DNA from 3 places in the Stenotrophomonas sp. S4 genome. Region 3 is predicted to be linked to each of the others. Evidence: predicted binding sites of a transcription regulator. Region 3 holds the regulator's gene; each other region holds the start of a gene.
The links. Region 3 encodes FliA, which starts transcription of late flagellar genes. Its sites were predicted from a motif close to TAAAGTTTNNCNNNCNNNGGCCGATAA; they were not measured.
Positions count from the first base shown of each region.

Region 1: the regulator FliA is predicted to act here: its motif matches at 2,013-2,039, upstream of ACUZUJ_RS06285 (GGDEF domain-containing protein).
Region 2: the regulator FliA is predicted to act here: its motif matches at 3,239-3,265, upstream of ACUZUJ_RS06165 (methyl-accepting chemotaxis protein).

Region 1 covers NZ_CM196188.1:1,366,719-1,371,634, reverse strand. The annotation lists gene ACUZUJ_RS06290 (TonB-dependent siderophore receptor) at 1-1,785, opposite strand, end outside; gene ACUZUJ_RS06285 (GGDEF domain-containing protein) at 2,072-3,487, shown strand; gene ACUZUJ_RS06280 (MFS transporter) at 3,595-4,812, opposite strand; gene ACUZUJ_RS06275 (winged helix-turn-helix transcriptional regulator) at 4,890-4,916, shown strand, end outside.
Region 2 covers NZ_CM196188.1:1,341,496-1,346,411, forward strand. The annotation lists gene ACUZUJ_RS06140 (hemagglutinin repeat-containing protein) at 1-796, shown strand, start outside; gene ACUZUJ_RS06145 (hypothetical protein) at 800-1,228, shown strand; gene ACUZUJ_RS06150 (DUF2628 domain-containing protein) at 1,365-2,240, shown strand; gene ACUZUJ_RS06155 (hypothetical protein) at 2,296-2,550, shown strand; gene ACUZUJ_RS06160 (hypothetical protein) at 2,694-3,086, shown strand; gene ACUZUJ_RS06165 (methyl-accepting chemotaxis protein) at 3,297-4,916, shown strand, end outside.
Region 3 covers NZ_CM196188.1:2,241,379-2,246,294, reverse strand. The annotation lists gene flhA (flagellar biosynthesis protein FlhA) at 1-285, shown strand, start outside; gene flhF (flagellar biosynthesis GTPase FlhF) at 431-2,032, shown strand; gene ACUZUJ_RS10480 (MinD/ParA family ATP-binding protein) at 2,019-2,906, shown strand; gene ACUZUJ_RS10475 (RNA polymerase sigma factor FliA) at 2,903-3,646, shown strand; gene cheY (chemotaxis response regulator CheY) at 3,704-4,096, shown strand; gene ACUZUJ_RS10465 (protein phosphatase CheZ) at 4,096-4,701, shown strand; gene ACUZUJ_RS10460 (chemotaxis protein CheA) at 4,704-4,916, shown strand, end outside.

The DNA.
Region 1 (4,916 bases), 870 kb from region 3:
GCCTTCAAGCCCCTGCACGATCGCCTTCGGCGCGTTCTCCCAGCGGAAGATGCGGCCGCGGCCATCGGCGGTCAGGCCGATCTGGTCGTAGCCGGCCTGGATCTTGTCCTTGTAGTCGTTGTGGAAGTAGGTCAGCGACGCCTGCCAGCCGCTCTGCGGCGCCCACTCGATGCCCAGTTCCTTGTTGATGCTGGTTTCGGCCTTCAGGTCCGCATTGCCGCGCATGTAGCAGCCGGCCCCCAGGCTCGGCAGTGCATTCGGGCAGCCATTGCCACGGGTGTAGTACAAGTAGTCCGGGTTCGACTGGTACAGGTTCGGCGCCTTGAACGCACGCGCGATGCCGCCCTTCACCACCCAGTCGCTGTTGATGCGGAACTGCGCATTGAGGCTGGGGCTGGTGTTGTTGCCGAACTGGCTGTGGTGGTCGAAGCGCAGCCCCGGGGTAACGATCCAGCGCTCACCCAGGTAGATGTTGTCTTCCACGAATACGGCGGTGGTCTGCGCATCGGCCTTGCCGCGCGCACGGTCGGCCGACAGCCCCGGGAAGCCGCCGCCGCTGCTGCTGGACTGGCTCATCGAATACGGGTCGGTCAGGCGGCTGTCCAGGTATTCAAAGCCCAACGTCCAGATGTTCTCGGCGCCACCCAGCGTGGTCGGGAAGCTCACTTCGCCATCCAGCTGGTAGTTGCGCAGGCGCGAGGTCGACCAGTCGGTGCCGTTGAAGCTGCCTTCCGGGCCACCGGCCAGGCCTTCATTGATGCGCGAGTTGTTCACCGCTTCCACTGCGGCCGTCACCCGCGATGTCACATCGCCCCAGCGTCCGCGATGGGTGATCGCGCCGGTATTGCGGTACATGCGGTTGGTTTCCGCCTTGCCCTCGGCCAGGGCGGCCAGGTCGATGCCGGTCGAGGTGCCGGTGGTGCTGACGGCGCGGTCACCGGCGTAGATGTTGCCCTGGCGGCTGGTGCCGGCTTCGAACTCCACCACCTGGTCGGCGGTGATGTCCCAGCGCAGCAACGCGTTGACGTCGCGGTTCTTGACGCCCTCGCGGCCAGCCGGCGGCACCGCGTTCGGGTTGGTCGCGTACTGGCGGTTGAGGTCCAGCGAGTCCGCGTCGGTCTTGTTGAGGTTGCCGTACAGGCGGAACGACAGGGTGTCGGTCATCGGCCCACTGAGCTGCAGGCCGACGCGCTCGCTGCCGCCTTCGGCGCTGTGTTCGGGCACCAGTCCGTACAGATCGACCGCGCCGGTCAGGTCGCCGGTCGGGCGCTTGGTGATGATGTTGACCACGCCGCCGGATGCACCGGAGCCATAGCGCGCCGCCGCCGGGCCGCGCAGCACCTCGATGCGTTCGATCATTTCCGCCGGCACCCAGTTGGTATCGCCGCGCGTATTGCGCTCACCGCTGCGGCCCATGCGCACGGCGTCACGCGCACCGATGCGCTTGCCATCGACCAGGATCAGCGTGTTCTCCGGGCCCATGCCGCGCAGGTCGATCTGGCGGTTGTTGCCGTACTGGCCCGAGGCGCTGTTGCCGGTGAGGTTGACGCCCGGCATGGTGCGCAGCAGTTCGGCGATGTCGTTGGCCGGCGGGCGCTTGGCGATGTCCTCGGCGGTGATGGTCGAAGTGCCCAACGCCTGGCGGGCGATCTGCGAGGCGGTGACATGCACCGTGTCGATATCGGTGGCGTCGGTTTCAGCCTGGGCGGTCAGGGCGCTACCCGCCAGCAGGGCGGCAACAGCGAGCGCCAGCGGGCGCGGCGAAAGGACAACGGCAGGAGACATGATCTGGACCTTCTGGCAGGGCAACGGGGCCTCTGGCAAAGGGCTTGAGGCAACGACGAGGGGGAGGCGGAACAGTCCTGCAGTCGCCTGCGGTCCGATCCGTGCGCGCATTCTCCCATCAATGCGAGTGATTCTCAAATGCGTTCACTCATTGCCGCAGCGACGCCGATGTGCTTTGCGCACTGTGCAACCCTGCACCGCGCGTAAACTGACCGGCTAACCCGCCATCAACCGTATGCCGCCGCGGCCGATACCCGTGGTTTGCCGTACGCAGTCAGAGATCGACGTGGAACCACCCCAATTGGACGATGCCAGCCAGCCGCTGGCCGAGGCCTGGCAACACTGCCTGCAACAGGCCGGCCCTGCCGCCACCGCGCTGCTGCACGCCGCCGCCGCCGATGCCCCGCCGGCGCTGGCCCAACGCTTCTACGAAGTACTGCTGCAGGACGGACGTGCACGCCGCTTCCTGTCCCACGATCAGGTCAAGCAGCGCCTGCAGCCAGCCATGCAGCGCTGGCTGGTGCAGCTGCTGACCACCGATGCCGACGGCATTGCCGCCACCGTCGCCTCGCAGCGGGTGATCGGCGATGTGCATGCCCGGGTCGGCATTCCGGTCGATCTGGTGACCCGTGGCGCACGCGTGCTCAAGCACGAGCTGTTCGTGCGCCTGCGCGATGATGCGCCCGACAGCGCCACCGCGTTCGCCGCCATCGACTGCCTCAGCGCGATCATGGACATCGCCATGGAAGGCATGACCCTGGCCTACACCCACGCCCGCGAGCGCTCGACCCGTGCCGATGCTGCGTACCGGCTGTTCTCGCTGGTGCAGAACGTCGGCACCGAACGCGAGCGCCAGCGCGCACTGCTGCTGGACTGGGAGAACGCCCTGCTCTACGCGTTGGCCGGTCATGTGCAGGCCAGCGACAGCGCCAGCCTGGCCACATCGGAGTTCGGCCTGTGGTTCACCCACAAGGGCATCCCCAGCTTCGGCGAGAGCAGCGAGACCCAGCAGGTCGGCCAGCTGATGGCCCGCATCGACAGCAACCTGCAGCGGGCAAGCCACGATGCTCCACCACAGCGACTGGCGGTGCTGCCGGCCATCCGCGAGGACCTGGCCGCCATCCGCACGCTGATGACGCTGCTGTTCGAGCGCATCGGTGAACTGGATGCCGGCAGCGATGCCCTGACCAACCTGCTCAACCGCCGCTTCCTGCCTACCGTGCTGCGCCGGGAGATCGAACTGGCCACGCGCAACCGCACGCCGTTCTCGCTGCTGCTGCTCGACCTGGATCACTTCAAGGCGATCAACGACGGCCACGGCCACGATGCCGGCGACCGCGCGTTGCAGCACGTCGCCGGCCTGCTCGGCCAGCTCACGCGCGGCAGCGACTACCTGTTCCGCTATGGCGGCGAGGAATTCGTGGTGGTGCTGGTCGCGGCCAGCGAGTCGCAGGCCTCGGTGATCGCTGAGAGCCTGCGCCGGCAGATCGCACACTCGCCGGTGGCACTGGCCAATGGCCAGGTACTGTCACTGACCGCCAGCATCGGTGTGGCCGGCCATGACGGCCACCCGGACTACGAACGGCTGATGGCACGTGCCGACGCAGCGATGTACGAGGCCAAGCGCAGTGGCCGCAACCGCGTGGTGGTGGCCAGTGCGGACCTGCAGGAAGCCCCGGGACGGCGCGCGCTGCAACGGTAATCCAGCGCGGACGGTAACCGAGGGGTAGAGTCGACTGCCAGTCGACTATCGCGCGCAGCGCGGGCTTTTCGCGATCCGCGGGAAGTGCAGTCGACCAACAGTCGCCTCTACCGACAGCCGGCACTACCGATACGGGAGCCAGCCGCTGCTTTCATCGCCACCACCCGCCACGCGGCCCACCACAGCAATGCCAGCAACGCGATGCCTGCACCCAGCAGGCACACGGCAGGCCAGCCATGCCGGGCCTGCATCCAGGGCCCGGCAGCCGCACCGGCACCACTGCCCACCGCATAGAACAGCATGTACAGCGCCACCAGGCGCCCATGCTGTTCTGCCGGTGCACGCAGCAGCAGCGCCTGGTTCGATACGTGCAGTGCCTGCCCACCGAGGTCGAGCGCGATCACGCCCAACAGCAGCAACGACAGCGACTGCGGCAGGCCCAGCAGCGGCCACCACGCGGCCAGCATCAGCAGCAACGCGCCAAGACTGACCCGATCGGCGAAACCGCGGTCCATCCAGTGCCCAACCCGCGCCGCCATCAATGCGCCCACTACGCCGGCCAGGCCGAGCGCACCGATGGCCGCGGTGGACCACTGCAGCGGAGGCGCCGACAAGGGCATCGGCACCGCCGCCCAGAACACGTTGAGGCCAGCAAACAGCAGCAACGCCAGCGGCCCACGCTCGCGCAGACTGCGGTCCCGGCGCAGCATGCCCAGCATCGAACCCAGCAGTGCGGACCAGCGCGGCGGTACCGCCGGTACCGGCACCGCCGGCAGGCGCCGCCACAACAGCACGGCCAAGGCCGCCATCATCGCTGCCGACAGCAGATAGACCGCCCGCCAGCCGATGGTGGCCGCGACCGCGCCCGATACCACGCGCGCCAGCAACAGGCCGATGAACACACCGCCCTGCACCACGCCCACCACGCGGCCGCGCTGCTCCGGCGGCGCCAGCGAGGCGGTATAGGCGATCAGCCCCTGGGTCAGCGCGGTGCCCAGCAGGCCGGCCAGCAGCATGCCCGACAACAGCCATGCCGCAGTCCGGGCAGCCGCCAGCCACAGCAGGCCCAGCACCAGCGCCATCAACTGCAGCCGCAGCAGACGTCGCCGGTCACCGCGATCAGCCAACGGCAGCAGGCCGAGCAATGCCAGCACGCTGCCGGCCTGGGTTGCCGCCAGCACTGCGCCCGCCACGGCACGGTCCAGTGCGAAGGCCTGCGCCAGCCGCTCCAGCAGCGGTTGCGCGTAGTAGACGTTGGCAACGCTGGCGCCGGCAGCGACCGCGAGCAGGACCAGCAATGGGCGGGAAATCAATGGGGCATTCATGATGTGGTTGCAATTTGAAACTTGATGCAGGCTATCGCCATTGGTTTTAAACTGCAACCACATCCGGAGGCCCCAGCATGCACGCCAACAGTCCCTGCCCCGTC
Region 2 (4,916 bases), 900 kb from region 3:
ATTGCGTGGTGCAGGCTACGGTGCGGAAGCCGACTGGCTGTCGTCGACGAATCGATCGGTCGCTGGTACTGCGTTCGTAAACGGGCTCTGGACCGGCGGAAAGGACCTGTTAGCGGGTGCTGCAAGCATGAACCAGATCAGTGTTCTGCTGGGCTTGGTCTCGGATTACAAGGAGATGGACAAGCTTGGCTTGCAGGCCTTCTCCCAAAAACGCAACAGCGCGATAAGTCAGGCCATCAATGAGTACATGGAGAAGACGGCAGGCCTTGCGTACTACCTGACTGGTGGTAGGAACTCGTGGAATTTTGAAGACGTAGATCAGGCGGCTGACATTGGTGGAAAGCTCACGTTTGACATCGGAACTTCCTTGGTCGGGCCGGAGGCACTCCTCGCCAAGAGGACCATGACGGCCGCTTCGGAGGTCAGACTTATCGCCGATGCGGAACAGCAGCTCATAAAGTACATCGCAGGTATTGGAAGGAACCCGCCAGCGACCGCAATCGGTGCTGTTGATCCTACAACTGGTAGAATTGTGACTACGTCGAGTGGCCCTGTTCCTGATGTGATCGCGCCGGGCCTGAAGGCGTACGCTGATTCGCTCGGGGGCCTTGGCGTCAAGACAGCATGTGGGAATACTATTGGTCGTTGCGCAGAATTCAGAGCTGCAAACGAACTGATGCTGGCAAATCCACGTCTGAAGCTTGAGGATATCAAATTTACTGCTGCTGTTCGGCCGAGAAGTGGCCTTCCTGTTCCTAGATGTGATAATTGCAGGAATATATTTGGAGATGAGTAATATATGGAAATGGATGAAGAATTTCTTGAGGTAAATGACATTGATTGGTTTGCGGTTGGTGCTGATGGGTGTGTTTGTCATTTTGCTACGGGAGGGCGTGGTGTCGTTCCGAGCCAGGTTGCGTCGTCCATCGAGAGCTGGCAATTGGCGTGTGACTATATTTACTCGCTTCCTGTTTGCTCGGGCGTCATCGTGGTTGAAGAGAGTTTGCCTGATTTCAGTGGACTCGCTCAGCGCGAGGCCTATCTTCGCTCTTTCCTTGAAATGGCGAGTCGCGGGATTTTTAGCCATGACGTAAGTGGGGATGGTTATCGCCTTATCGCCAAGCCGGAGCTTGCGATTCGCGAAGACGACCTCCCCGAGCGTGTTCGAAATCATATTCCAAAGATCGCCATCGGTTCGGGCGATGATCTGCTTCATTTGATGCGCTGAATGCGGCTTTTGTGGGAGTGTGTGAAACGGGTAGTCGATGCAGGGCCAGGCAATTGATCGGCTACCCGGTTGCCCCGCCAGAATAGTCAACCCTTTGAATAAGTATCAGCGTTTTTTGAATGAAGAATCAGAACGAATGAAGATCGAGCCCGCTTTTAGTCGCGCTGAAATTGGTGTGGAGCGAGACGCAGACTCGGCCGCTGACGAGCCAAGTGAAAAGAGTGCACTGGAGATTTTGGTTAGGGACCGGTTCTCTACTTATTGCCGTTTCTGGAGCCTGGACGACGCTGCCGGAAGGGCGCCAAGGCGATGGAACTGGCCGGCATTCCTGTTCTCGTCACTCTGGTTCTTCTTCCGGCGCATGCATGCGTGGGGAGCGATCTGGTTCATCCTTTCGCCGTTGATGATGACCGCCTTCGTACTGATGGGGCTGCCGTGGTTGTCTTTGCTTTCTTTCGTGGTGTTTCGCGTGCTTGCTGGAATCCTGGCGAATCCGCTGTACCTGGCGCACTGTCGAAGGATTGTCCGCAAGGTTGATGCCGAGCATCGCGGGGCACATCGGCGGCACCTTGAACTGCAGAAGGCTGGCGGTGTCAGCTACACAGCTCTGGTGATCGCCTTGGCGGTAACGGCCTCACAGAACACCCTGATCAATCTGATCGTCCGTTCGCTATCAGAGCCAACGCCCACGCAGTCTGCTGTGTACGTGGCGGCGAACCCGCCGGATCTGCCGGACCCGCAGATAGAGGAAGCAGAGCGGGGGGCGTACCAGGAGCAAATGCGTGCAATCGCAATGACGGCGTGGCCAGCGGGCGTTCCAACCGAGGGCAATGCCTGCATTGTCGAGTTGCGTTTGGCGCCACCAGGTCAAGTGCTGGAGGCCAATGTCCTGGAGCCGTGTACGTTGAACGACGCCCAACGCGAGATGATGCTGGGTGAAATCAGGCGCACGGACTTCACGATCGAGGGGAAGATGCGGTTCTTCAACCGGCATACCCTCATTGGATTGTGATCGCTGACATCCGGCGAGAGTCGCTCTGGAAATGGGGCATGCAGGGAGATTATTGGTGAAAGAACAGCTCTTGACGATCGAGGAAGCCTACATGGCGATGTTCTACTTCCTCCAGATCGACTATTCCCGCGGCCCCAGCGATGAGATCGGGGGGCTGCTGGGTTCACTTGGCTGGAGTCTTAAGGAGGATCGAAGCCCCACGGATCCAGGTGCGTGGGAGGACTGGTTGGACGCGGTGAGAGCGTCCATGGGGAACAGCGAGGAGGGCATAAAGGATATGGGTGCTACCTACACTGATCTGAAGCGGTAGCCGGATTATTGCGAGCTCCCATGGGTGAGGTGGGCAGGGGCAGTCCGTATGAATCAGGAATTCTTCAGGACAGAAATGAAGCCGAAGACGAAAGCGGCCATGCCGAGTCATGAAGCTGTTGGCTTCAGAATGATGGTTCGATAATGAGCATTTCGCTGTTTCTGGAAGTCGAAGCCGGTGCCGACCTGGGCGCCGTACTGCACGCCCTGGATTCAATCCAGGCCGAGCACTCCGACGGTGCTGACGGTTTGCATGGATATCTTCCAGTGTCCAACACCGGCTTCGGGTTCGGCATCGTCGACCCGCCGGAGGCGCTCGTAGCGGAAGGGATTGAAGCCGAGTGGCAGGTGGGCCTGCTCGGCTCGTTTCATTTCCGCGCGAGCGGGTTTGAAAGCACCTGGGAGGAAATCTGCCGCTTCACAAAGCGCTACGCCGCGACGTGTGGGTTTCGATTTGTGCTCTCGTTCCAGTTCGAGAGCGTCTATGCGGCAAGGCTCGGAAAGGATCTGGTCTTCCCGGGGCCTGCTGCACCGTAATGCCGGATAGCGGGGGGGCAGTCCCCGGCCTGATCCCATTCGCGCTACCCGTGGCGATATACCTTATGGATATAACGCCTTCATGGGTCGTCTGATTTCACATCTGTCTGCACAGTTCCAGAGTTTTGGATCGATATAATAATATCGACCCATAAAGTTTCCCCTGCCTGCGCCGCCATCGATCGTACGGCCATGATCAAGGGAATTGAGATGCTCGCCTTACGCAACCTCCGAGTGGGATCCCGGCTGGGTGCCGGGTTTGGACTGCTGCTGCTGTTCATCGTGGCCATCGTCGGCCTGGTGCTGTACGGGAATCACCTGAAGTCCGCCCAGTTCGAGAAAGTGGTGGACGTCAACATGGTGAAGATGCGGCTGTTGAACGACATGCTGGATACCAACAACGCAGTGTTGATGCACCGCCGGCTGATGGTGATCAAGCGTGGCGAGGATTTCGACAAGGATTATCAGAAGGCGCAGGAGCTGTCGCGGACCTACGACGGTATCTGGGCCAAATACATCAGGATTCCACGCGACGCCACCGGCGATGCCCTGGTTGCGAAGATCGACGCGGCACGCAAGGCGACCGATGCCTCCACCCAGCATCTTCACGAGCGCATGAAGGCGGGTGATTTCGACGGCGCGGCCAAGGAACTGCTCGCCGAGCATGGGCTGGCAACCGCATGGAACGAGGCCATCTCGACATTGCTGCGGCATCAGGAAGCGCTGACCGCGCGCAGCCGAGAGGAATACCGCGCCACGGAAGCGTGGACGGGAACCCTGTCCATCGCCTTCGGTGTGCTCAGCCTGATTCTCGGCGCACTGGCCGCGTGGGCCATCACCCGCAGCCTGACCCGTCCGCTGGAAGGGGCGGTGAAGCTGGCCGATGGCATCGCCAACGGGCGGCTGGACAGCAGCATCGACGCCTCCGGCAATGATGAGGTAAGCCAGTTGCTCCGGTCGATGCAGCGCATGCAGGCGCAGCTGCAGTCGGTGATGGCGGCGCAGGGTGAGCTGGCGCGCCAGCACGATGCGGGCAGCCTCAGCTACCGCATGGACGAGAGTGCCTTTCCCGGCGACTACGGGCGCATGGTGCATGAGACCAATGCGCTGGTCGGCTCGCACGTGCAGGTGCAGAACCGGTTGATCGAGGTGATGAAGCACTACGCCCGTGGCGACCTGTCGGTGGACATGGATCCGCTGCCGGGCGAGAAGGCGGCGATCACCCAGGCCATGGACGAGACCAAGACCAGCCTGTCGGCGATCAACAGCGAGATCCGCCGGCTGGCGACGGCAGCGGCGGCGGGCGATTTCAGCCTGCGCGGCGATGAAGATCGCTTCGCCTATGATTTCCGCGACATGGTGACCGGGCTCAATCGCCTGATGCAGACCACCGACGAGAACCTGGTGCAGGTGTCGACCCTGCTGCAGGCGATCTCGCGCGGAGACCTGACCGTGCGCATGCAGGGCGACTTCCATGGCGTGTTCGCCCGCATGCGTGATGACTGCAATGCCACCGTCGACCAGCTCAAGCAGATTGTCGGCCGCATCCAGTCCAGCGCGTCCAGCATCAACCTGGCGGCAGGCGAGATCGCCTCGGGCAACACCGATCTGTCGCGGCGCACCGAGCAGCAGGCGGCGAACCTGGAAGAGACGGCTGCGTCGATGGAGGAGCTGACCTCTACCGTGAAGCAGAACGCCGAGCATGCCCGCCAGGCCAACCAGCTTGCCATCGGCGCGCACGGTGTCGCCTCGCAGGGCGGCGAGGTGGTCGGACAGGTGGTCACCACGATGTCGGCCATCGAAGCCTCGTCGAAGAAGATCGCCGAGATC
Region 3 (4,916 bases):
CCGGTGTTCACCCTCAACCCGCAATTGGAACGTGTCTTGCAGGAGTCCACGCAGGGCAACGGCGCCGCGCTGGAACCCGGACTCGCTGAGCGACTGCACCAGAGCCTGGCCGAATGTGTCAGCAAGCAGGAAGCCCGCAACGAGCCCGCGGTCGTGCTGGTACCTGGCCCGGTGCGCGCCGCGCTGGCCCGCCTGGTCCGCCACAGCGTTCCGTCGCTGTCGGTCCTGGCCTACAGCGAGGTGCCGGAGGACAAGCGCCTGAAGCTGGTCGGAACGATCAGCTGACGCCGCCCTCCGATGCGCCAGAAAACAGACACCACTTTCGAACCAACGCAACAGACAGATACCAAGGGGAACCCGCACCGTGCAGACCACCGACCACCCGAGTTCTCCGACCGCCACCCCGCCGTCTTCGTCCCGTGACCACAGCATGAAAATCAAACGATTCGTCGCCGCCGACATGCGCTCGGCCATGAACCTGGTGCGCAAGGAACATGGTCCTGACGCCGTGATCCTGTCCAACCGCCGGATCGAGGAAGGTATCGAGATCGTCGCCGCCGCCAACTACGACGAGAGCGCCGTGCAGCGTGCACTGGAAGCCTCGCGCCGTGATGTCGCACCGCCGCCGGCCCCCAAGCCGCGCACCGCCGCCGACGCGGTGATCGCCGCCGTCACCCGCCGCCGCAGCAGCACCCCGGCGCCGGAACCGGTCGCCGCCACCACCTCGGCCGTCGCCGCCCTCGCCCGCGCCGCCGTCGGCGCCACCGGCCGCACCCTGGACAGCGCCGACGAGATCGTGCCGACCCGCGGCAGCACCGGCTTCGCCGCCACCCTGGCGCGTGCCGCCGTCAACGAACCGGCGCTGCCGGACCAGATCTTCGCCCCGTTCGCCGAAGCCATCGTCGCACCGGCCAACCGCGCCCGCTTCCAGATCGACCCGCCGCATGAGACGCATCACGAAAGCGCGGCGCCGGCCGTGCAGCCGCCGCCGCTGCCGACCGCTGTCGTGACCGATGCACAGCCAGATATCGCCGCCAGCGAACCGGCAGCGGTCGAAGCCGTCGTCGAGGCCAGCCCGGCCCCGATGCTGGCCCCGGCACCGACGCTGACCGTGGTCGCCCAGGACGACGCCGAGATCCGCCAGCTGCGCCAGGAAGTGGCCGGCATGCGCCAGGTGATCGAGCGCGAGATGAACCGCTTCAACGACGAGCGCCTGCGTGGCTGTCCGGTGCGCGCCACCGCGCTGGACCTGATGGACGAATACGGCTTCGATGCCGGCCTGGCCCGCGACGTGGCCATGCAGATCCCGCTGGAGACCGAGGCCCACCGCGGCCGCGGCCTGATGCTGGGGCTGATCTCGCGCAAGCTGCCGATCGCCCCGGTCGACCCGCTGGAAGAAGGTGGTGTGATCGCCCTGGTCGGCCCGACCGGCGCCGGCAAGACCACCACCATCGCCAAGCTGGCCTCGCGCTTCGCCGAGAAGCACGCGCCGCGCGACGTCGCCCTGGTCACCACCGACACCACCCGCATCGGCGCCCGTGAGCAGCTGTATGGCTACGGCCGCCAGCTCGGCATCGCCGTGCACGAGGCCAACAGCGGCACCGACCTGGACCAGCTGCTGGAACGCCTGAAGGACTACAAGCTGGTGCTGATCGACACCGCCGGACTAGGCCCGCGCGACCGTGCGCTGGCCGCCCAGCTGCAGTGGCTGCGGGCCGCGCGCCAGGTGCGCACCCTGCTGGTGCTGCCGGCCAACACCAGCTTCGGCGACATGGACGAGGTGGTGCGCCGCTTCGGTGCGGCCAACCTGCAGGGCCTGGTGCTGAGCAAGCTGGACGAGACCGGCCGCTTCGGCAACGCCCTGTCGGTGGCCGTGGACCACGCCCTGCCGATCACCTGGGTGACCGATGGCCAGGACGTCCCGGAGGACCTGCACCGGGCCAGTGCGGCCAATCTTGTACTTCGCCTTGAAGATTTGCGCCGAGCGGCCGATATGCCCTGCAACCCGGAGTTGAACCATGCCGTCGCGTGAGTACGCCAAGCTGACCAAGACCTTCCCGCTGTCGGCCACCCGCAGCGAGCCGCTCGGCCCTGTGCGCACCATTGCCGTGACCGGCGGCAAGGGCGGCGTGGGCAAGACGAATGTGTCCGCCAACCTGGCCGTGGCGCTGGCCGGCATGGGCAAGCGCACGCTGCTGCTGGACGCCGACCTCGGCCTGGCCAACATCGACGTGATCCTGGGGCTGAACCCCACCTTTACGCTGGCCGACCTGGTTGCTGGCCGCTGCTCGCTGGACGACGTCATCGTCGAAGGCCCGAACGGCGTGCTGGTGGTCCCGGCCGCATCCGGCCGCCGGCACATGGCCGAGCTGGCCCCGGCCGAGCATGTCGGCCTGGTCAACGTGTTCTCCGAACTGGAACGCGAGCTGGACATCATGGTGGTCGATACCGCCGCCGGCATCACCGACGGCGTGCTGACCTTCTGCCAGGCCGCGCAGGACACCGTGGTGGTGGTCTGCGATGAGCCGGCTTCGATCACCGACGCCTACGCACTGATCAAGGTACTGTCGCGCGAGCGCGGCGTGGACCGCATCCAGGTGGTGGCCAACATGGTGCGCGACCCGAACGAGGGCCGCGTGCTGTACGAGAAGCTGACCCGCGTCTGCGAGAAGTTCCTCGCCGATGTCTCGCTGAACTACCTCGGCTGCGTACCGCAGGATGACTGGCTGCGCCTGTCGGTGCAGCGCCAGCAGCCGGTGGTGAAGGCCTATCCGTCCAGTCCTTCGGCGCTGGCGATCACCGAGATCGCGCGCCGCACCGCACGCTGGCAGGCACCGACCGAACCGCGTGGCGGTGTCGAGTTCTTCCTCGAACGCATTCTCAAGCAGCGCGGGGTGGCCGCATGAAAGGCGCAGCCCAGTACAAGGAAGTCCAGCGCTCGGCGGCCAACGAGGTCATCGCCCAGCACTCGGACCTGGTGCGGCGCATCGCCCACCACCTGGCCGCGCGCCTGCCGGCCAGCGTCGAAGTCGATGATCTGATCCAAGCCGGCATGATGGGCCTGATCGAAGCCTCGCGCAGCTATGACGCCGACCAGGGCGCGTCGTTCGAGACCTATGCCTCGATCCGCATCCGCGGCTCGATGATCGACGAGATCCGCCGTGGCGACTGGGTGCCGCGCTCGGTGCACCGCCGTGCCCGCGATGCCGCCGCCACCATCCGCCGCCTGGAACAGAGCACCGGCCGTGCCGCCAGCGCCACCGAAGTGGCCGCCGCGATGGAGATGCCGCTGCCCGAATACCTGCGGCTGATGGAAGACGCCGCACGTGGCCAGGTGCTGAGCCTGGAGTCGCGCATCGAAGACCAGGGCGAACTGGACACCGTCGCCCAGGGTGGCCCGACCCCGCAGCAGGTGCTGGAGCGCGGCGAGTTCGGCCGCGAGCTGGGCAAGGCCATCGGCCACCTGCCCGAGCGCGAACAACTGGTGCTCTCGCTCTACTACGAGCAGGAGCTGAACCTGAAGGAGATCGGCGCGGTGCTCGGCGTGAGCGAATCGCGGGTCTGCCAGATCCACGGCCAGGCCGTGCTGCGCCTGCGCGGCCGGCTGAAGATATTCGAGGCCGTCGACGCCGGCCTGGAAGAATGAACATCCCCGAGGCGGCTGCCCCCGGCCGCCCGGAATGAACAACAAAGGAACTCTGCTTTGAACAAGAACATGCGCATCCTGATCGTCGACGACTTCTCGACCATGCGTCGAATCGTCAAGAACCTGCTGGGCGATCTGGGCTTCACCAACACCGCCGAAGCCGAGGACGGGCATGCCGCGCTGTCGCTGCTGCAGAGCCAGCCGTTCGATTTCGTCGTCACCGACTGGAACATGCCGGTGATGACCGGCATCGAACTGCTCAAGGCGATCCGTGCCGATGCCAAGCTGAAGACCCTGCCGGTACTGATGGTCACCGCCGAAGCCAAGCGCGAGCAGATCATTGAAGCGGCCCAGAACGGCGTGAATGGTTACATCATCAAGCCGTTCACCGCGCAGACGCTTGAAGAAAAGCTCGGCAAGATCTTCGAACGCCTGGCGGCCAGCGCCTGATGGATACCACGGTCGACAAGAACGCCCTCGCCCTGCGCCTGCAGGAAGCCCTGGACGCACTGGAGTCCGGTGACGAAGCCGCGTGGCGGCAACGCATCGACGGACTGGTCGCGCTGCGCACGCAGCCGATGATGAGCGGCCTTTCGCGGCTCGCCCGCGAGCTGGGGCAGGCCCTGGGTGAACTGCCGACCGTGCCCAGCGAAGCCGGCGAACTGGACGATGCCTGCGCACGCCTGGACCACGTGGTGGCGATGACCGAACAGGCCACCCACCGCACCCTGGACCTGGCCGAGGAATGCCGCAGCCTGACCGAACAGCTGCGCGCCGAAGGCCTGCAGCCGGGCCAGGACGCGCAGCTCGAGCGCATCCGCCACAACCTCACCGAGATCGCCCTGACCCAGAGCTACCAGGACCTGACCGGGCAGATCATCCGTCGCGTGGTCGGCATCGTCCGCCGCGTGCACGAAGGCTTCGGCGCACTCGGCCTGCCGCCGGAACAGCATCGCACCGACCCGGAACTGGCCGGGCCGGCACTGAAAGGACTGGACCGCCACGCGGTCTCGCAGAACGACGCCGACGACCTGTTGTCGGATCTGGGGCTGTAAGCATGAGCGCGGTATCCGACGACATCACTGCCGATTTCATCATCGAGGCACAGGAAATCCTGGATCGCCTCGGCGAACAGCTGGTGTCGCTGGAACAGGCACCGCAGGACACCGAACAGCTCAACGCGGTGTTCCGGGGCTACCACACGCTCAAGGGCGGCGCCGGCTTCCTCGGTGTCACCGCCATGGTCGAGCTGTGCCACGCCGCTGAAGAA